Regions from separate parts of the Mesorhizobium sp. L-8-10 genome, predicted to be linked through region 1. Evidence: predicted binding sites of a transcription regulator. Region 1 holds the regulator's gene; each other region holds the start of a gene.
What was found. Region 1 encodes LexA, which represses DNA repair genes until DNA is damaged. Its sites were predicted from a motif close to TGTTCNNNNTGTGTTCNG; they were not measured.

Region 1 (5,542 bases):
CTTCGCCTCACGCAGGCCGGTCAAGAAATATGCGGCTGTCGTCGCGCTTGCCGCGACTGCCGTCTATCTCTTCATCTCGGGGTCGGCGGTCGCCGCCGAGCGCAGCTTCATCATGCTGGCCGTGATGCTCCTTGCCGTCATGGTCGATCGCGCGGCTCTCACCATGCGCAACCTTGCGATCGCGGCGATTGCAGTGATCGCGCTTTCACCCCATGAGGTCGTGGGGCCGAGCTTCCAGATGTCCTTTGCTGCGACCGCCGCGCTGATTGGCGCCTATGGCTGGTGGGCGGAGCGGCGGGCAAGCCGTCCCGCCACGGCACCGCCGGCGGATGCTTCGATCGTGATGCGCCTCGCAAGGGGCGTGACGCGCAATCTCGCCGGCCTCGTCATGGTGTCGATGATCGCCGGGCTCGCGACCAGTGTCTACGGCGTCTACCATTTCCAGCGGGTTTCTCCGCTCAGCATCGTTGCCAACCTGGCCGCGATGCCGATCGTGTCTGTCATCGTGATGCCGTGCGCGGTGGTGGCGATGGCGGCCATGCCTTTCGGCCTCGACGGGATATTCCTCGACACGATGGGCCGGGGGCTGGCGGTCATGGTCTCGGTCGCCGATTGGTTCTCCGACCGCTCGCCCCTGGACGCCGTCGGAACCGTCCCGGTCGCAGCGGTGGTGTCGATCACGGCAGCACTCGTCATTGCGACGCTCGCCTCCACCTGGCTGCGCGCACTGTCGCTGCCGTTCGTGGTCGCCGGCCTCGCCCTGGTCGCAACGCGCTCTTCGCCCGACGTGCTCGTCTCCGAGGATGCGCGCCTGGTCGGGATGCCGCTCCAGGATGGCCGGCTCGCCGTCAACCGCTCCCGTCCGAACGGCTTTACGGTAGAGGATTGGCAACGCGCTACAGGAACGGGGGCCTTGGCGAAGCCCAGCCGGACGGGATCGGGCGCCGCCGCACCGGAAGGGGCGAAAGCCGGACGGACCCAAGAGGGTGCGTCCGGCCCGGTCGGCGTGTCTCCTGCAAGGTTGCTGCGGCACGGCGACCTGCCGGTGACCGTCGGCTTTCTCTGCGGCGGGGGCCTGTGCCTTGGGCGACAGGCGCCCGACGTCTTCGTGGCTCATGCTGAGACGGCCGAGGCGGCTCTGGCTGCCTGCGGCTTCGCCGCACTCATCGTGATCGACGATGCGACCGCTGAGAACCCGTGCCCGCACGACAGCTCGCTCGTGATCACGAAGCGGCATCTGGCGCGCCAGGGAACCGCACAAATATCGCTGTCCGGCGAGAGGCCGATCGTCAGATTCACCTTGGCGGAGCCCTATCGGCCATGGCACGCGCATCGGCAATTCTCGCGGGAGGCGCGCGGACTGCCGCCGTTCCGGCCGAAGGCGCGGAAGTCTGCGGTCACGATGCCGGACTAGGCAATGGCGAAGGATCGCAGTCGCCTGCAAGGACGGCCAGACCGTCGTATCGCGGTTGGAAGCCCAATCCCCTGCGAGCCTTCTCCGTGGCATAGATACGATCGATCCGTGCCGGCAGACGATACCCCGCCCGCCGGAAGGCGTGGGCGAAATCCGGCGCGCGGGCTTCGATGACGCCGCGCGCGTCGTTCCACAAGGCTTCGGCATCGTCGGGCAGGAACGGCGACGAGGAGGAGATCACATAGACTTCGCCGCGCGGGCCTTTGCGCCGCAGCGCAGCGAGATGGGCATCGACCACGTCACGCCGGTCGATGCCGCGATACAAGCGCCAGAGCGCCATGTCTGGCGAGGGTTCGGAAAAGCAGCGGCCCATGCGCAGGATGGTCGCCCGGATTCCGGACGCCGCGGCCAGCACATGCTCCTCGGCCGCGCGCTTCGTCACATCGTAGATGTCGCGCGGTTCCGGCGTGACGCTTTCATCGATCCAGGCTGCGCGTCCCTCGGCAACCAATGCATGTCCGTAGACGGATGTGGAACTGGTAAAGACGAAGTGGCTGGCGCCGTGGGCGACCGCCAGATCGACGAGGCGCGCCGTGCCCTCCGCATTGACCTTCCAGAACCGTGCCTCGTCGATCGAGCCGACATGAGGCGCATGCAGCGCCGCAGTGTGAACCACCGCCTCCACATTCTCAAAGGCGCGCGAAAGCTCGTCGCTGCGACAGGCAACATCCGCCAGCACATCGACCTGGGCGCCCGGCCTGATATCGACGCCGACGACTTCCGCCGTTCTGCGCAACGCGGCCGCGATCGCGGAACCGACCAGACCCGCCGTGCCGGTGACAACGATCCGTCCCACACGAATGCCGGATGCGCCGTCGGTATCAGTATCTGCGGATCAGGCCGACCAGTCTTCCCTGCACCTTCACCCTGTCGGGTCCGAAGATTCGTGTCTCGTAGGCGGGATTGGCCGCTTCGAGCGCGATCGACGCGCCCCTGCGGCGGAAGCGCTTCAACGTCGCCTCTTCGTCGTCGACCAGCGCCACGACGATCTCTCCGGGGCTGGCCGTGCTGGCATTGCGGATGATGACCGTGTCTCCGTCGAAGATACCGGCTTCGATCATGGAGTCCCCCTTGACCTCGAGCGCATAGTGCTCGCCGCCGGCGATCATCTCCGGTGGAACGGAGATCGAGTGGGTCTTGTGCTGTATCGCCTCGATCGGCACGCCGGCCGCAATCCGGCCCATCACAGGTATGGCGACCGCCACAGTCGCTTCGTCGTCGTTGCCGGCGGCGGGAAGACGGGCAGGGGGCGCGGGTTTCTTGCCCAGGCTGCCTTCTATGACGCTCGGCGAGAACTTGCGCGCGCCGCCAAGCCCCGGCGCGATCGAATCGGGCAGTCGGATGACCTCGAGCGCCCGGGCCCTGTTCGGCAACCGGCGAATGAAGCCCCGCTCCTCGAGCGCGGTGATCAGCCGGTGAATTCCCGATTTGGAAGCGAGGTCGAGCGCCTCCTTCATTTCGTCGAACGACGGCGGGATGCCCGCTTCCTTGAGCCGTTCATGGATGAACAGAAGCAGTTCATGTTGCTTGCGCGTCAGCATGCCGTTCCTCAAGGAATCAGATCATAAACAAAACCAGAACAAACACTATCTGTTCCAGTTGTGTTCCGCAACTGGCTAAATTCGGGTGAACTGCGAGCAGCGCCGGCGGCGGTCCCCGTCATTCGGCGCCCGGTTCGGTCCTATTGCAATCGATTACGCTGACGTTGTCGGCTGGCTCTCCATTCGACTCTAGCGCTGCTTGCCAAGCGGCCTCACCATCACAGCTGGGGCAAGTGTCAAGCGCACCGAAGGGGCGTAAACGATCCCGTAGCACAGGGCCGACGATACTGGATGGCTCGGTGCGCCGGTTAGACCGGAGGATAGACATGGGGTGGCGCAAGGATCGCAGGCTTTCTCGCTTTGCGGTGCTTCTGGCTTCCCTGTCGGGCATGCCGCCTTCCCGATCCAATCCCAAAGAGCGCGGCGGTCGACGCCGCCGACTACTCAAAGGATACCATCTTGTTACGCCCTTAATCGTCGCTGCGCCTGGTGCGATGCGATAATCGCTGTGCCAGCCTTCATGTTTCAGGACGAGTTTCAGAGCTTCCGCAGATTACTGTGCATGGACATTTTCTTTCGGGGATGGAAGAAGGAACTCGCTCAAGCGAGGGATCCGACGAGATGAGCCTGTCAGAAGTTGCGATCGGTCCGGTCAGGCTGCACACATTGCCGCAGGACGCCGACTGGTACCGGCAGCGCCGGCAATTCGAAGAGATGGCGTCAGGTCTGTATCGGCTGCTCGCTCAGGAACATTTCCGAAACTTCATCGATGTCGGCGCAAACAGTGGCATGGTTTCCGTATTTGCTCGCCGCTCCGCTCCGGACCTTCGCATAGTCGCGATCGAAGCCGACCAACGACTAGTCGAGATCATCCCCGGCAACTTCGCCCTCAACGGGCTCAATGAGCCGGAACTGATCCATGCCATCGCGAGCGCGAAGACCGATGCCGGCGGCTCGTTTTCTCTCAACCCGAAATCCACCTTGGATAACCGCGTAGCGATGGACGGCTGGGCCAAGGTTTCGGTACCGCAGATTGCGTTGGATGATCTGTTCAAGGATCGGGGCATCGAGGGCAAGACCTTCCTCAAGGTAGACACTCAAGGCCATGAAAAACATGTCTTGGAAGGTTTTGCGACCACCATGCGAAGCCGATCCGATTGGATCATCAAGATGGAATTCGCCCCGATGTGGCTGAAGTCCCAGGGGACGGACCCCGCAGAGCTTGCCCGTTCCCTGTCAGCCGACTATCTCGTGGCCGAGTATCCGGAACGCATTGCCTACAACTACCCTGCTGTGTCCACACTCCTTTCGCATACGATCTCTCCAGATCAAGCCGAACACTTTGTCTCCTATGTCGAATCCTTAGACCGAAATGGGCGGGGCTGGGTCGACTTGGTCGTGGCGCCCCGATCATGGCGACCGAAGGGCCTGCGAAGCGGACTGAAGGCACTGTTCGGCTGACATGGTGGCAATGCGAGTGTGGCCGCTCACCCTCTGAGATAAAGCACCCGGCAGGCGTCGCCCTTCGCCGCCGCCGGCGCGTGCGGCTCGCGAACGATGAGCGCGTTGGAAGCGGCGAGCGTTCGCAGCATCGAGGAATCCTGGACGGGGAACGGCGTTGCCACGGGCCGGCCGTCTTCGGCGGTGCTCACGCTGGCGCGCACATAGTCCTGCCTGGTGTCGTTGGCGGCCATGGCGGCGCCGAGCACGGCCTCGCCGACGTCGGATCGGTGGGGCAGGCCGCCGAGCCGCGCCAGCAGTGGTTTCAGGAAAAGGTGCGAGCAGACCAGGCTGGCGACCGGATTGCCGGGCAGGCCGATGAAGCGCGTCGGGCCGCGCCGGCCGAACATCAGCGGCTTGCCGGGGCGCATCGCGATCTTCCAGAAGTCGAGCGTCATGCCTTCGCCGGTCAGCACGTCGTGCACGAGGTCATGTTCCCCGACTGACGCGCCGCCGAGGGTCACGACGACGTCGGCGCCGGCGTCGAGCGCTTGTCTGACCAAAGCGGCTATCGCTTCCTTGCGGTCGGGCGCGATGCCGAGATCGAGGGCCTCTGCGCCGGCCGACTTCGCCACCGCCGCCACGCCATAGGCGTTGGACGCAATGATCTGGTCAGGTCCGGGCGTGCTTCCCGGGGGGAGCAGTTCGTCGCCGGTAGCGACGATCGCGACGAGCGGCCGCTTCACGACGGCGATCGCCGGATGGTTGGCGGAGGCGGCGAGCGAGAGTGCCGCGGGGTCGAGCACGCGGCCTGTTTCGAGCAGCACGTCGCCCTCGGTGAAGTCGAGCCCCTTGCGGCGGATGTGTCGTCCGGCCGCCGCGGGCTCCAGCGCCTCGACGGTATCGTCGTCCAGCCTTCGCGCGTTCTCCTGGATCAGGATCGTGTCCGCGCCTTCGGGCACGGGGGCCCCGGTGAAGATGCGAACGGCTTCGCCGGCGCCGACCTTTCCGTCGAACAGCTTTCCAGCCGGCGCCTGGCCGATGACCCGCAGGCGAACCGGCGCCGCCGCGATGTCGGCGGCGCGCA
Region 2 (5,542 bases), 2.1 Mb from region 1:
AAAAAACAAGTATGGAATTACCACGGTTCCGGTCGTCGGTTACGTCAATGACGGAACCGACGACATAATGATTTCCCACGCCTGGCTGGAGTATGACGGTAAGAAGACCGATGTTAGCCTCGCCGTGACAGCACATCCAGATGTCTCGCCTGCAGGACAACTCATAATCCTCGATCGGGTGGTTAAGCGTGGACACGAGTATTCCTACCATCGCGAGATGACGACGGCTGGGCTGCTTCAGCTGCAGAAAATGCGTATGGTTGGCCAGCAAGCGCTCGTTGATCATAAGATGGAAGAGCACTCGCTCATGACAGCCCGGAGCACGCAAACTGACTTGATCCGCTCCTACCTTGACGGCGAGCCGAACGGTTTGACCTATGAGAAGATCGTTGCGTTTATCGAGTTCTGATCGGTTACCGATAAGGCCAAACTTCCATCTGTGAATCTTTTTACAGGGCGCCGCCTGGTTGTGCGTTCTATAAGCGATTGAGGCATATGCCGCGACAGTCTTGCTGCGCCATGTCATGGCACAGCAAGAACTGTGAAAAAGTAGGATAGTTCATAGCCCCGGCGCTTACTTCGTCACATCAGCTTGCCACCAAGGAGATGCGTGAATGTCGAGGGGAGATGCCAAGCAGCGCGGGCAGTGAAAAAGGTTCGCGGCAACTTCAACCCCGGTAGACGACTGGTCGCAATGCAAGCAAAACCAGATGTCACTTACCTCATGACCTAGGGGGTGTTCGGCACGGCCGGTGCTGTCTGGCACCGTTGAGCGACGAGGCCAGTCTGACGCGATTCGCGCGTGAACCAGCTTGCGCCAACCCGAAGCTATTTCGAGCGCGGCATTTCGGAAGTTTGTGTGGTCAATCGGGTTCGCTTTGAGCCTGCGATCTGTTACTCGAAAACGAGCAGGAGCTAAGGGGGCCTCGGGTAAGGTCACCTCCCAACCTCGTCCCCACATGCGAACATCGTCCGAATGCGTGCTCACCCGATAGCTGTGCCCTTGCAGTTCGCCCTCGAACTTGTCAGGGCCAAGCACGCTCCAGGGATCAGTATCTATGGAAATCAGCGGATTTTCGGCAAGCACCAGCGCCCGAGCGATAGCCAGATCCGCCTCAGACGGACGCCATCCCTTCCTTTCTGCATTGGTCAGCGCGTTCCAATGCGGGTTGGCCTGCTGCCGGTTTCGTGGACACCGAGATAAGGTGTTTAACGGAACTGGAGAGTGGGAATGCGAAGAAGGAAGTTCAGCCGCGAGTTCAAGCTTGAGGCGGTGAGGCTGGTGAAGGATCGGGGCGTTGCGGTTGCTCAGGCGGCGCGCGATCTTGATCTCCACGAGAACGTGCTGCGCAAATGGGTGCGCGAGCTGTCGACCGATCCGCAGCATGCCTTTCCCGGCCATGGGCAGATGAAGCCGGAGCAGCTTGAGATCGATCGGCTGCGCAAGGAAGTGGCGAAGCTGAAGGCGGAGCGCGACATCCTAAAAAAGGCCGCAGCCTACTTCGCGAGGGAAGCGATATGAGGTTCGCTTTCATCGCGAGGCACCGTTCGATCTGGCCGGTGGCATGGCTGTGCAGTGCGCTGGATGTCTCCCGCTCGGGCTTCCATGCCTGGCTCAACCGCAGCCCCAGCGCTCGCGCTCGGCACGACGAAGTCCTGGTGACGAAGATCGATCGCAGCTTCAAAAGCAGCGACCGCACCTATGGCGCTCGCCGCGTCTGGCACGACGTTCTGGCTGAAGGCTTCTCCTGCGGCCTTCATCGTGTCGAGAGGCTCATGCGTGAGAACGGGCTGCGTGCCCGGCCGCGCCGCCGTGGGCTGCCGAAGGACATTGGCGAGCGAGCGGCAGTGTCGGACAACCTCCTCGACCGCGCCTTCGAGGCAGCGGCCCCGAACCAGAAGTGGATCGCCGACTTCACCTACATCTGGACCGCCGAAGGCTGGCTCTACGTTGCCGCCGTCGTCGATCTGTTCTCCCGCCGTGTCGTCGGCTGGGCGATGAAGGCGGAGATGACGGCCCAGCTCGTGACCGACGCCCTCATCATGGCGATCTGGCGCCGAGGCAAGCCGGACAGCCTGCTGCATCATTCGGACCAGGGATCGCAATACACCAGCGAGCAGTTCCAGCGCCTGATGGCCGACCACGGCATCACCTGTTCGATGAGCCGGTCGGGCAACGTCTGGGACAATGCCGCGATGGAGAGCTTTTTCTCGTCGCTTAAGACCGAACGGACAGCCCGCAAGGTCTACAGGACGAGGGACGACGCCAGGGCGGATGTGTTCGACTACATCGAGTGCTTCTACAACCCCCGGCGACGGCACTCGACGCTGGGCTATCTCAGCCCCGTGGAGTTCGAGGAACAAGCGATGTTAGCTTAACCTGGTGTCCGAAAAACCGGCAGCAGGCCAGGTAGCCCAATGCCTGCGCAATCACTTCCAACGCGCCTACGTGTTTTATTCGCCTGGCGCGGGCAATGTTTCGCGCAGCGGTCTTCAGTTCTTTCAGTTGATCGCTATTGCTCATGATCCATTCCTATCGTGGTAACGGATCCAACATGTGCCCACTGCTGACAGACCCGTCCCAGGAGGGAATGGTTGGTTTAATCTCAGCGACAGCGCACTGCGAGGCTTTGCATGGTGGGCACACTGGCCTGTGCGGGAGGCCATCACCAAATTGCCTTCAGCCACAAAAAACGTCAAGTCATTTACCGAGACTTGGAACGGTTGCCGCCGAATGAGTCAGGGCTGCCTCGCGTCACATACTCGGCATAGCGTCAATCGTTCAATGCCTCGCAAGCAGGCGTTCGGGGCAACGGCAGTCGAACTGTGACAGACGAGGGTGGTCACCGAATCTTAGACGAATGAGATGGCCGTTCGATCGGCGACCATGGAGACTTCAAGCGTCCCGAGACCGCTCTTCTCCTGCCTCATGTTATGATCCCTTGAAACGAAGGGGCGGCCGTGTAGCGGCCGCCCCTTCGCACCCCTGCCTAAGATTCCTCCCGCACTGTTCCTATGTCGGCGGCCTTGTGTTCTTGTTTTGTTCTGATATCCTTCCTTAACCCGCTCAGAATAATATTCTTCAATATTTTCGAAGGGGGATCGAGTTTTGCTTGTAGAGAATCTTTCTATCGGCCGAGTCGTTATGCATGAGGTATTCCAGAGGAAAGACGGGCCCAATGTAGTGCCGCCATCCTACGGGAAGGATCTCGAAATACTGGATGCCAAGGCTCTCAGTCATTTTGGGATGCGTATCACCGACGCGCTCTCCGCACAGTCCAAGAGCATAGAGATGCAGATAGTGAAGACCAATGACGCGAGCGTGGTTGGGACTGCTCGACGTCTTGTTCTCGCAACCGACACCGATTTCCCTAGCATCTCCAATCACATGGCCGATGCCCTCGCTGACGCACAGAAATCACGAGGGATTCCCGGTGGAATGCTTCTAGTCTTCGATGGGAAAGTCGGTGGCGACGGAAAGCCCTTCTTAGGGGTGATTAAAGCGGAGATGCAGTCCGGCTTTCAACGCCGACTGGCTGCGGCAAAAGTTGTGACCGAATTCCTCGAGAACATCTTCCTGACGCCAGCCACGAGACTTTACAAGCTTGCTCTGTTCATCTCTGAAGATGCCGCTGTCACGGCGAGCACAAATTGGCGATGCTTCGTATTTGATAGCAATATCACCGCCGCCCGCCGAGAGAACGCGGCCGTATATTTCTACGACGGCTTTCTTGGCTGCGCCTTTCCTGAGAGCGGGAAATATGAAACCGCGAAGTTCTTCGACCTCACGAAGGAATTCGTTCGCACCTCGGTAAATGAGCGAGATCTCCGAAGGGACCTGGGCGACGCGCTGTTCGCCTTCGTCAAGGTAGATCAGGCACCCACGTTCACCTCGCAACAGTTCGGCGACACGTATCTGCCACCCGAATTGCGTGACCCGTTTAACAAGTTCCTCGAAGCCAAGAAATTCCCGACCAATAGAGCTGTGGTTCGGGACATCAGCGAGATGGGTGGAAGGTTGCGGCGCCGGAAGTACAAGTTCGGTCCAGACATCGAGTTCTCTGCGTCCCCGGACGCGATACGGAATGGCACCGTGACAATCGAGGATGTGCCGGCAGGCGATGTTTCCGAAGGTGAGGCTGCAAGCTGGACCAGGATCACGGTCCGCAGGCCAGTCACCGAACAGCTATGACCACCGAGCTCGAGATCCTGCGACGCTGGGAGGCGGAGCAGCAGTACTACGATGCCTGGGGTAGGTTCGTCATCCACGCGGTCATCGAGGGGCTCTCGACCCAAGTGGAGGCGCCGGACCTGTTCTTGCGCCTTCCGGTTAAGCAAAGGCTGAAGGAGAGCAAGTCGCTCATCCAAAAGGCACTCTATCGCGGCAAGGGCTACGCAAGCCCGTATGACGACATCGAGGACAAGGTGGGCATCCGCTTCGTCGTGCTCACATCCGACGAAATACCCGTTGTCGAGAAGGCGATCGCCGAATTCGGCGACAAGTACTGGTTCTGGGAAAAAGCCCGGGACTTCGCCAAGGAGCGAGCCCGAAAGCCTTGGGAGTTCGGATACCAGTCGGTCCACTACGTGGTTCGGGCAAAGGCAGGGGTCGTATTCGAAGGCGTCCCTATACCGCTGGACATTCCGTGCGAGATCCAGGTCCGCACGCTGCTGCAGCATGCCTTCAGCGAAGTCACCCACGACACAATCTACAAGCCGAGCGTCAAATCGACGCCTGAGATGATGCGGGCTGCGGCAAAGGCGATGGCGTTGATCGAAGCGACTGACGACTACTTCCGCCAAGTCGGCAACCTCATCGACGCATCGGTCAAGAGCGTCAAGGCTCTGATCGACGCCTTGTCCGTGTACTACCGAGACAAGATCGGTGTGGACGCGACTGTCACCACTCTCGACGGTGAGTTGATCGACGCGTACCTCCCACTGGCCGGCGAGAGCTCAATTGAAGACATCCTCCTTTGGCTGAACACCAAGGATTTCATCATGGAGCGCATCAAGGGCCGGCGAGAGGCCCAGACCCTGTTCGCCTTGCCCTCGATTTTGTTGCTCTACTTCGTGGTGGGCAATTTTCCGAGCATCGCCACCTCGCCAGGTTTACTGACCGATGAGGAACTCGGGCCGATATACTCCGACCTTGGCTTGGCCCTTCCGCAGTAGGCCACAAAGCAGTCCAAGGCGTCGACGCTCAAGTCAAGAGAGGTTGGCCTTGAGAAAAAATCGTCGCTCAGAACGGAACCTGCGCTGGAGCACCGGCTGATCAGTCGCCCATTTCCCGCTGAGAGACGCTCACCGAAGAGTTGTGTCGACAGAAGTTCGCCAAGCGTGACGTTGACGGGCGGCCACTATCTTGGTTCTCGAATTTGACGGCGAGTAACCACAATGAGGTCGCCTCCAGAACGGCAGCTTATCGCAAATCCTAGCCGAAGCCCGCCAGGCCGGTAACGGCCCTAAACCAGCCACGTTCGTCACGGGTTAATCGACCCTTCTTGTGGGACGACGAGACACCGCAGAGGGAATACTAGTC
Region 3 (5,542 bases), 190 kb from region 1:
ACCGAGCGAGTAGCCCGAAAGCTCCTGAGCGATCTGCATCACCTGCTCCTGGTAGACGATGACGCCCTGCGTCTCCTTCACCAGGTGGTCGATCTTGGGATGGATCGATTCGATCTCCTCCTCGCCATGCTTGCGGGCATTGTAGGTGGGGATGTTCTCCATCGGGCCGGGGCGGTACAGCGCCACCAGGGCGATGATGTCCTCGATACGGTCCGGCCGCATGCCGATCAGCGCCTTGCGCATACCAGCGCTTTCGACCTGGAACACGCCGACCACTTCGCCGCGCGACAGCATCGCATAGGTGCCGGGGTCGTCGATGGGGATCTTGGCAAGGTCGATCTCGACTCCGCGCCGGCGGATCAGCTTCACCGCCGTTTCGAGCACGGTGAGCGTCTTCAGGCCGAGGAAGTCGAACTTCACCAGGCCGGCCTGTTCGACATATTTCATGTTGAACTGCGTCACCGGCATGTCGGAACGCGGGTCGCGGTACATCGGCACCAGTTCGGACAGCGGCCGGTCGCCGATCACGATGCCGGCGGCGTGCGTCGATGCGTGGCGATAGAGCCCTTCCAGCTTCTGCGCGATGTCGAGCAGGGTCTGGACGATCGGCTCTTTTTCGGCCTCCTCGGCAAAACGCGGCTCGCCTTCGATGGCCTTGGGCAACGGCACCGGATTCGCCGGGTTCTGCGGCACCAGCTTGCACAGCCGGTCGACCTGGCTGTACGGCATCTGGAGGACGCGCCCGACGTCGCGCAACACGGCGCGGGCCTGCAGCGTTCCGAAGGTGATGATCTGGCCGACCTGGTCGCGACCATATTTGCCCTGCACGTAGCGGATCACCTCTTCGCGGCGGTCCTGGCAGAAGTCGATGTCAAAGTCAGGCATCGACACGCGCTCGGGATTGAGGAAGCGCTCGAACAGCAAGGAGAAGCGCAGCGGGTCGACGTCGGTGATGGTGAGCGCGTAGGCGACCAGCGAGCCAGCGCCGGATCCGCGGCCCGGACCGACGGGAATGTCGTGGGCCTTTGCCCACTTGATGAAGTCCGAAACGATCAGGAAGTAGCCAGGGAACTTCATGCGCTCGATGATGCCGAGCTCGAAATCGAGCCGTTCGGCATATTGCTCGGCCGTGTAGCCCTCCGTCAGCCCACGTGTGGCGAGCCGCTGGGCGAGACCCTCGCGAGCCTGTCTGCTCAATTCCTCGGCTTCGGCCTTCACGGCGGCGGCGGCATCGGCGATGTCGCCGCCGGTGAAGCGCGGCAGGATCGGGCTGCGGGTCTTGGTGTAGTAGGAACAGCGCTGGGCGATCTCGATCGTGTTGTCGATAGCCTCCGGCAGGTCGGCGAACAGAGCCGACATCTCCTCCTGGGTTTTCAGATAGTTGTCCGGGGTGAGGCGCCGACGGTTGTCTTCCGCGATCACCGATCCCTCGGCAATGGCGATGAGGGCGTCATGCGCCTCGAAGTCCTCCCTCTTGGGAAAGAAGGCTTCATTTGTTGCGACCAGCGGCAGCTCATGGCGATAGGCGAGCTCGATCGTCGTGGCCTCCACGGTCCGATCGTAGCCTTTCAGGCGCTCGATCTCGACATAAAGCCGGTCGCCAAACAGTGACTTGAGCGAGAGCAGGCGTGCTTCGGCGAGTTCCGCATGGTCTGCCCTGGCGGCGGCGCCGATCGGCCCGCACGGCCCGCCCGACAGGCAGATCAGACCATCCACGGCTCCGTTCATCCAGCCGAGCTCGATGTGGACAGGTTCGCCCGGCAGCGTTTCCAGATAGGCGCGGCTGATCAACCGCACGAGATTGGCATAACCCAGCTCGGTTGCCGAGATGAGGAGTATCGGGAAGAGATCGGGCCCCTGCCTCTTCGCATTGCCGCGGTGGGCGCTTTCGCCGGCGTCGCCGAAGTCGACGTCTATCTGGCATCCGATGATGGGCTGGATGCCTTCCTTGACTGCCTTTTGTGCGAACTCCAGAGCGCCGAAGAGATTATTGCTGTCCGTTACCGCGATCGCCGGCGCCTGGTCCTTCACAGCGTGTGCGATGACCTTGCCCAGCGGCAACGCGCCCTCGAGCAACGAATAGGCCGAATGCACGCGCAAATGCACGAAAGGTCGCGCCGGCGCATCGGGCACCTCCTCCCTGGCCGCCGCCTCGCGCAGAATCGGGTCGCGTGGTGGCCTGTCGCTCGCCATGATTCCAAGCCGCTCCTATGAATCTGTCTCTCGTGTCCTGAGGAGATGTTTATCGTCCGGCCGCATCCGATGCGAGTCCGACCGAAGGGCACCCACAGGCGCTGTGGACATCCCGCTGCCCCGGCGCGGCCACCCTTCCTTGCCGTTTGCGTCGATCTTGTTAGAACGCGTCAAGGACAAGGACACAGGAGACGCGAGATGAGCGAGTTGCAGAACGAAGTGGGCGAGATCGAGACGGTCATCCGCAACTATCTCGACGGCATGGTGTTCGCCGACGCCGCGAAGCTGCGCAAGGCCTTCCATCCGGGCGCCTGCGTCATCGGCCATTTCGGCGCCGATCTCGAATGGCTCTCGCTCGAAACCTTCATCTCCGGCTGCGAGAAAGCCGGCTCTGCCCCCGCGAACGAGCCCTACTACTGGGAAATCCTTTCGGCAGACATCACCGGCGACGTCGCCGTGATCAAGCTCGCGGACGACTACATGGGCAAACGCTTCACCGACTATCTGAGCCTGCTCAGGCATGAGGGCCAGTGGCAGATCGTCAACAAGACGTTTTTCGTGCACCCCTGACCCTGCCAGCGCCCATACCGGCGGCGCGCTTAGAGCAATTCCAGCAAAAGTGCGTAGCGATCTTGCGCCCGGAATCTCGCAAAAAACAAAATGCTCTATGCAAACTCCAGAATCACGGCATCGACGGCCAGGCTGTCGCCCGGCTTGGCGTTGACCTTGGCAATGGTAACGTCGCGCTCGGCACGCAAGACGTTCTCCATCTTCATGGCTTCGACCACTGCCAAGGTTTCGCCGGCCTTCACCTCCTGGCCCTCGCTCACGGCGACGGAGACGACGAGGCCAGGCATCGGGCACAGCAGCATCTTCGACGTATCGGGCGGCAGCTTCACAGGCATCAGTCGGTCGAGTTCCGCGATGCGCGGCAGCATCGGCCGCGCAACCACGGCAATCCCTTTCCAGGCGATGCGGATGCCGTTGAGCTGCGGCCGGATCTGAGCCGAGACCCTCTTGCGGTCGACGAAACCGTGCCAGACCGCCTCACCCGGCCGCCATTCCGAGCTGACGGTCAGCGGCGCGGCACCGCGGATCGAGACGTCGACCTCCATCGGGATCGAGATCATGCCCTCCGTGATCGACACCGGCACATAGTCGTCTCCGATGCGAACTTCCCAATCGCGTTTCAGTGCTCCGGAATGCGGCGCGAGGCGGCCGGTCAGGCGATCCAGGCGGTCGCGGCGCAATAGTTCGACGGACAGTGCGATCGCAGCGAGCACGCCGTTGTCGCTCTCGTCAGGCGTGATCGGGGCAAAGCCGTCCGGATACTCTTCGGCGATGAAGCCGGTCGAAAGGCGTCCCTCGCGCCAGCGGGGATGCTGCATGAGTGCGGCCAGGAATGGGATGTTGTGCTCGATGCCGTCAACCACGAAACTGTCGAGCGCGTCCGACATGGCGTCTATCGCCTGGGGCCTGGTCGGCGCCCAGGTGCAGAGCTTGGCGATCATCGGATCGTAATACATCGAGATCTCGGAGCCCTCGGCCACCCCCGTATCGTTGCGGATGACGGCATCGCCGACCGGGCCTTCTTCGGGTGGACGGTAACGTGTGAGGCGACCGATCGACGGCAGGAAATTGCGATAGGGATCTTCCGCATAGAGGCGGCTTTCGACCGCCCAGCCCTGCAGCCTCACGTCACCTTGCCTGATCGTGAGCGGCTCGCCGGCCGCGATGCGGATCATCTGCTCGACCAGATCCACGCCTGTGACGAGCTCCGTGACGGGATGCTCGACCTGCAGGCGGGTGTTCATCTCGAGGAAGTAGAAATTGCGGTCCTTGTCGACGATGAACTCGACCGTTCCGGCGCTCTGGTAGTCGACGGCCCTGGCGAGCGCCACGGCTTGTTCACCCATGGCCTTGCGCGTCCTCTCGTCGAGGAAGGGCGACGGCGCCTCCTCCACGACCTTCTGGTTGCGGCGTTGGATCGAGCATTCGCGTTCGCCGAGATAGATGGCGTTGCCTTGCGAATCGGCCAGCACCTGGATTTCGATGTGGCGCGGCTCGACTACGAACTTCTCGATGAACACGCGGTCGTCGCCGAAGGAGCTTTTTGCTTCCGAGCGCGCCCTGTCGAAGCCGTCGCGCACCTCCGCCTCGTTCCAGGCGATGCGCATGCCTTTGCCGCCACCTCCGGCCGAGGCTTTGATCATCACGGGGTAGCCGATCTCGCCGGCGATCGTCTCCGCATGATCGGCGTCCTCGATGACGCCGAGGAAACCCGGGACAGTATTCACCTCGGCGGCATTGGCAAACTTCTTCGATTCGATCTTGTCGCCCATCGCCTCGATGGCCTTGGGTTTCGGACCGATAAAGACGATTCCCTGCTTTTCCAGCGCGGCGCAGAAGGAAGCACGTTCGGAAAGGAAACCGTAACCGGGATGAACCGCTTGCGCGCCGGTCTGCTTGCAGGCCTCGATGATCTTCTCGGCGACGAGATAACTCTGGGCCGCGGCGGCCGGTCCGATATGCACCGCTTCGTCGGCCATCTCCACATGCATGGCGTCCCGGTCGGCGTCGGAGAAGACCGCCACGGTCGCGATTCCCATCTTCCTGGCGGTCTTGATCACACGGCAGGCGATCTCGCCCCGGTTGGCGATCAGTATCTTCTTGAACATGCGGGCGTTCTTCCTCCGGCTTTCCCCACTCTTTTATGGAGTTCGCGCGGCACGCTCAAGCGCGCAAATCCGCGGCTCGGGCCGGATTTCCGCTGAGACATCGTTATCCAGGGAACTGCGCTCGAGTGCTGTCTCAAGGCCGATACCGGGTTGATTGCGCTATCGAAACCTGAAAGTTTGAGCGTCTATTTCTGCGCTTGGAGACATGTCGATGAAGACCCGCGCCGCCGTTGCCGTCGCTGCCGGAAAGCCGCTCGAAATCATGGAGGTCGACCTTGACGGGCCGCGCGAGGGCGAGGTGCTGGTCGAGGTCAAGGCGACCGGCATCTGCCACACCGACGAGTTCACCTTGTCCGGCGCCGACCCCGAGGGCATCTTCCCGGCCATTCTCGGCCATGAGGGCGCCGGCATCGTCGTCGATGTCGGCAAGGGGGTGACCAGCCTGAAGAAGGGCGACCATGTCATTCCGCTCTACACGCCCGAATGCCGGCAATGTCCGTCCTGCCTGTCGCGCAAGACCAATCTGTGCACCGCCATCCGCACCACCCAGGGCCAGGGCCTGATGCCCGACGGCACCAGCCGCTTCTCGATCGGCAAGGACAAGGTGTTCCACTACATGGGCTGCTCCACCTTCTCCAACTTCACCGTGCTGCCGGAGATCGCGCTGGCCA
Region 4 (5,542 bases), 850 kb from region 1:
GCCGTGAAGGCGAGGGGGCTCACGCGGCACATCGGCGTTTCCAACTTCACGACCGCTCTGCTGCGCGAGGCGCTCGCGGCCTCGCAGGCGCCGCTCGTGGCCAACCAGGTCGAGTACCATCCCTATCTCGACCAGTCGAAGGTCCATGCCGCCTGCCGCGCGGCCGGCATGGCCATGGTCGCCTACTGCCCGATCTTTCGCGGCGAGCCGCTGTTTTCGGAGCCGGCCGTGACGTCGGCTGCGCGCCGCCACGGCCGGACGCCGGCGCAGATCGTCCTGCGCTGGCACATGCAAAAGACTGGTGTTTTGCCCATTCCCCGGACGACCCGGAAGGAGCGGCTGGCGGAGAACCTCGCGGTCTCCGATTTCGCTTTGTCGGAAGAGGAAATGGACGCGATTTCAATGCTTTCGGCGAGAAACGCCAGGCTTTGCGATTTCAGTTTCTCGCCGAAATGGGACAATCCCTGACCTGCAGCAGGCCGGCCGCTTCGTATTTCGGCGGGTGAAGGTCGGTCTCCCGCAATCGGAGAGGCCGGCCGCCTGGTCATACTTGGCGGACTGCCTCTCCCCAGAGTCTTTCTTTGACGATGCAGGTCCGCCACCCGATCTGGCTGCCCCGCAGTGCGCCCGCCGGGCGCGGGCCTTCGCGAGCTTCCATGTCATCGAGTTGCTGGCGTGTCGTGCTGGTCTCTTTGGGGCTGGACGCCGTCTTCGGCAAGCCCGGCATTTTCCGCGCGTTCTGCGGCTGGCTGACCTGGCGCTGTCTGCCCAAAGCAATGTGATCGGCGGCAACAACTGCAACTCCTCATATTGCGACGATTGTGCGTCATTCGGTTGCTTGTGTTGCCCAGAGAATCGGCACACCCTAGATGAAGCATTGGAAAAGCATCCATGCCGGCACGCGAGACCATCGCCGTCCGGCATGCGGTTTTGGGATGTCACGTTCCGGTAAGGGCCAGCATTTGCTTGGAGCCTGTGTCAGGAATGTCGCCAATGTTTCGAAACCTCAAGGACTTGATCTCACCGAGGCGGGCAGCGATCGTCGCATCCTGGACCGCGTGGCGTCTTGCCGGCCTGGCCCTGCTCGGAATTGTGCCTGCGGGTCCGGGGCTCGCGCATGACGCGATGCCCAGCGCCGCCCAGCCGAGAGGCTGGAGCTATCCCTTTGCATGCTGCTCCGGTTATGACTGCAGGGAGGTGAGCAAGAAGGCGATCAGCGAGCGTCCGGAAGGGTACGTGATCCTGGGCACGGGCGAGGTGCTCGCCTATACGGACGCCCGCGTTAAGAATTCGCCTGACGGCGCGTTCCATTGGTGCTCGGTGGCAGGCGCCAACAACGGCCGCACCATCTGCCTGTTCGTGCCGCCGCGCGGCTACTGACGGCATCGGGCCGGCCCCGGCGAAAGCGAGTCCGGCCTACCCCCTGGCGGCGATCCACAACATCGGCTCGTTCGGCCGCCTTCATACCGCATTTCGCCCACAATCGTGCTACAAGGCCGCGCAGGCATTGATTCACACGCGCTTCGGCGCGCGAAGACCTGGAGAGGGATGACCGGATGAAGAAGACAGTGCTGGCCGTGCTCGCGGCCACGATTTTCGTCGGCGCGTGCACGACTGACCCCTATACTGGCCAGCCCAAGGTGTCGAACACGCTGGGTGGAGCCGCGCTCGGCGCAGGCCTCGGCGCGGGCCTCGGCATGCTGGCCGGCGGCGACGATCGCCGCAATGCGCTGATCGGCGCGGGTATCGGTGCACTGGCCGGGGGCCTTGCCGGCAGCTACATGGACCAGCAGGAGGCGGAACTGCGCCGGCAGTTGCAGGGCACGGGCGTCAGCGTCACCCGCTCGGGCGACCAGATCATTCTCAATATGCCGTCGAACATCACCTTCGCGACCGATCAGGACCAGGTGATGCCGGCCTTCTATCCGACGCTGAATTCTGTGGCTCTGGTCATCAACAAGTTCAACCGCACGATTGTCGACGTCTACGGCCACACCGATTCGACCGGCAGCGCCGGCCACAATTTCGACCTTTCGCAGCGTCGCGCTTTGTCCGTCGCGAACTATCTGAGCGGCCGCGGCGTCGATTCCAGGCGTTTCGCCGTGACCGGGTTCGGCTCGACCCGGCCGATTGCCACCAATGCGACGCCGGAGGGACGCGCGCAGAACCGTCGTGTCGAGATCCAGCTCTCGCCATTGACTTGATAGTTGGCCTCTGGCGCCGGCGAGGCTTGATTGTTGGGCCTCACGCGCCGGCACGGCCCTTTCGGGCTGCCTGGCTTTCGCGCCAACGGGCGTGGGCCACGCGATCGCGCGCTCCAACGGTCGATGCATCGACCGTTGGTCAGGTTCCAGGATCTCTATCCATCCTGAGCGGTCCGGGCGCCGGAGCGTTCGGCTTCCGGCCAGCGGGCATGCAAGTGCAGCGAATCGGAACGTCGGGCGGATGGCACGAAGCGCTCGCGCGCGGCAGGCGCGCCTTTGGGACATAAATAGAACGGATCCGAATTCCGATTTTGTTTCAGTCCGTTATGTCCTCTTGTCAAACGGGAACAAAAGAGGTACAAATCCTAACCATTCACCGGATAGTCCGGTCTTCATTGACGACCCAGGGGTAATGTATCATGGCTCAGAACACATTGCGGCTTGTAGAGGACAATTCGGTGGACAAATCAAAGGCTCTGGATGCGGCGCTGTCGCAGATCGAGCGCGCTTTCGGCAAGGGCTCGATCATGCGGCTCGGCCAGAACGAGCAGGTGGTCGAGATCGGAACGGTGTCGACCGGCTCGCTCGGGCTCGACATCGCGCTCGGCATCGGCGGCCTGCCGCGCGGACGCATCATCGAGGTCTACGGACCGGAAAGCTCGGGCAAGACGACATTGGCGCTGCACACGGTCGCCGAGGCCCAGAAGAAGGGCGGCATCTGCGCCTTCGTCGACGCGGAACATGCGCTCGATCCGGTCTATGCGCGCAAGCTCGGCGTCGATCTCGAAAACCTCCTGATCTCGCAGCCGGATACCGGCGAGCAGGCGCTGGAGATCTGCGACACCCTGGTGCGTTCGGGCGCGATCGACGTGCTGGTCGTCGATTCGGTCGCGGCGCTGACGCCGCGGGCGGAAATCGAGGGCGAGATGGGCGACGCTCTGCCCGGCCTCCAGGCCCGCCTGATGAGCCAGGCGTTGCGCAAGCTGACCGCGTCGATCTCGCGCTCGAACACCATGGTTATCTTCATCAACCAGATCCGCATGAAGATCGGCGTCATGTTCGGCTCGCCCGAGACGACCACGGGCGGCAACGCGCTGAAGTTCTACGCCTCTGTCCGGCTCGACATTCGTCGCATCGGCCAGGTGAAGGACCGCGACGAGGTCGTCGGCAACCAGACCCGCGTCAAGGTGGTCAAGAACAAGCTGGCGCCGCCCTTCAAGGTGGTCGAGTTCGACATCATGTATGGCGAAGGTGTCTCCAAGACGGGCGAACTCGTCGATCTCGGTGTCAAGGCAGGGGTGATCGAGAAGTCGGGTGCCTGGTTCTCCTACAATTCGCAGCGTCTCGGCCAGGGCCGCGAGAATGCGAAGAACTTCCTGCGCGACAACCCGGAACTCGCGCGCGAGATCGAGACGGCGCTGCGCCAGAATGCGGGCCTTATCGCGGAGAAGTTCCTCGAGAATGGCGGCGGCGAAGACGGCGGCCTGGATGAAGCGGGCGAGATGTAGTCGCCGCACGCAACAATTCGCGCGAACGACAAAGCCGCCGGCTTCACGCCGGCGGCTTTGTCGTTGTTCCTCCCGGCGAACGCGTCCGAACCGGGCTGCGCATCATGCCTTGCGGGTCATGGCGGAGCCCGGATTCCAGGCCTTCGCGGCTTTCTGGACAGTCTCCCGCGCTGTCGCTAAAAGGCCCTATCCATATCGCCCGCCGGGACCGGCGGTTCCTCTGAAAAAGGCAGCTTCATGAGTGGCGTAAACGAGATCCGGTCGGCTTTCCTCGACTATTTCCGGAAAAACGGGCACGAGATCGTCGCATCGAGCCCGCTCGTGCCACGCAACGACCCGACATTGATGTTCACCAATGCCGGCATGGTGCAATTCAAGAACGTGTTCACCGGGCTCGAGGCGCGCTCCTATTCGCGCGCCGCGACCGCGCAGAAGAGCGTGCGCGCCGGCGGAAAGCACAACGACCTCGACAATGTCGGCTACACCGCCCGCCATCTCACCTTCTTCGAGATGCTCGGCAACTTTTCCTTCGGCGACTACTTCAAGGAACGCGCCATCGAGCTCGCCTGGAACCTGATCACCAAGGAGTTCGGGCTGAACAAGGACAAGCTGCTCGTCACCGTCTACCATACCGACGACGAGGCGGCCGACCACTGGAAGAAGATCGCCGGCTTCTCGGACGACCGCATCATCCGCATCGCCACTTCGGACAACTTCTGGGCAATGGGCGACACCGGTCCCTGCGGCCCGTGCTCCGAAATCTTCATCGACCGTGGCGAACATATATGGGGCGGCCCCCCCGGAACCCCCGAGGAGGATGGCGACCGCTTCCTCGAATTCTGGAACCTGGTCTTCATGCAGTACGAGCAGGTGACCAAGGAAGAGCGCGTTTCGCTTCCCCGCCCATCGATCGACACCGGCATGGGTCTCGAGCGCATGGCCTCGATTCTTCAGGGGGCCGAGAGCGTCTTCGAGACCGACCTGTTCCGCCACCTCATCGACGCAACGTCTTCGGCGCTGGGGCACGGTCCGGATGCCGGGAACCTGGCATCCTTCCGCGTGATCGCCGATCATCTGCGCTCGTCCTGCTTCCTGGTCGCGGACGGCGTGCTGCCTTCCAACGAGGGGCGCGGTTACGTGCTTCGCCGCATCATGCGTCGCGCCATGCGGCATGCGCAGCTGCTCGGGGCCGGCGAGCCGCTGATGTGGAAGCTGGTGCCTGCGCTGGTGCGCGAGATGGGACAGGCCTATCCCGAGCTCGGTCGCGGCGAGGCGCTCATCACCGAAACGCTGAAGCTGGAAGAGACCCGTTTCAGGAAGACGCTGGCGCGCGGCCTCGGACTCCTTGCCGATGCGACCGAGACGTTGGGCGCCGGCGACATGCTCGACGGCGAGACGGCGTTCAAGCTCTACGACACCTACGGCTTCCCGCTCGACCTGACGCAGGACGCGTTGCGCCAGCGCAGCATTTCCGTCGATCTCGCTGGCTTCACCGCTGCGATGGAACGGCAGAAGGCCGAGGCGCGTGCCAACTGGGCCGGTTCGGGCGAGGCCGCAACCGAGGCGGTCTGGTTCTCGGTCAAGGACAGGACGGGCGCCACGGAGTTCCTGGGCTACGACACCGAGCAGGCCGAAGGCATCATCGGGGCGCTGGTCAAGGACGGTGCCGTCGTGGACGAGGCGAAAGAGGGCGACACGGTCGGCATCGTCGTCAACCAGACGCCGTTCTACGGCGAGTCCGGCGGCCAGATGGGCGATACCGGGACGATGGCCGGCGACGGATTCCAGATCGAGATCACCGACACCCAGAAGAAGGGCGACGGGCTCTTC

Region 2: JN280_RS33140 (nucleoid-associated protein) is a predicted target of LexA. The motif match lies at 3,031-3,048, and genes of this name have one in related genera.
Region 3: dnaE (DNA polymerase III subunit alpha) is a predicted target of LexA. The motif match lies at 2,355-2,372, and genes of this name have one in related genera.
Region 4: recA (recombinase RecA) is a predicted target of LexA. The motif match lies at 2,482-2,499, and genes of this name have one in related genera.

What each region holds. Positions count from the first base shown of each region.
Region 1 covers NZ_AP023263.1:5,016,990-5,022,531, forward strand. The annotation lists gene JN280_RS23220 (ComEC/Rec2 family competence protein) at 1-1,414, shown strand, start outside; gene JN280_RS23225 (NAD-dependent epimerase/dehydratase family protein) at 1,398-2,270, opposite strand; gene lexA (transcriptional repressor LexA) at 2,296-3,015, opposite strand; gene JN280_RS23235 (FkbM family methyltransferase) at 3,637-4,476, shown strand; gene JN280_RS23240 (molybdopterin molybdotransferase MoeA) at 4,503-5,542, opposite strand, start outside.
Region 2 covers NZ_AP023263.1:7,087,567-7,093,108, reverse strand. The annotation lists gene JN280_RS33150 (hypothetical protein) at 68-409, shown strand; one part of gene JN280_RS33145 (IS3 family transposase) at 1,232-1,481, shown strand; one part of gene JN280_RS33145 (IS3 family transposase) at 1,481-2,379, shown strand; gene JN280_RS33140 (nucleoid-associated protein) at 3,146-4,192, shown strand; gene JN280_RS33135 (GTP pyrophosphokinase) at 4,189-5,175, shown strand.
Region 3 covers NZ_AP023263.1:5,204,958-5,210,499, forward strand. The annotation lists gene dnaE (DNA polymerase III subunit alpha) at 1-2,193, opposite strand, end outside; gene JN280_RS24130 (nuclear transport factor 2 family protein) at 2,392-2,763, shown strand; gene JN280_RS24135 (acetyl-CoA carboxylase biotin carboxylase subunit) at 2,859-4,871, opposite strand; gene JN280_RS24140 (S-(hydroxymethyl)glutathione dehydrogenase/class III alcohol dehydrogenase) at 5,083-5,542, shown strand, end outside.
Region 4 covers NZ_AP023263.1:5,871,448-5,876,989, reverse strand. The annotation lists partial or broken gene JN280_RS27485 (aldo/keto reductase) at 1-468, shown strand, start outside; gene JN280_RS27480 (hypothetical protein) at 994-1,380, shown strand; gene JN280_RS27475 (OmpA family protein) at 1,557-2,204, shown strand; gene recA (recombinase RecA) at 2,624-3,712, shown strand; gene alaS (alanine--tRNA ligase) at 3,950-5,542, shown strand, end outside.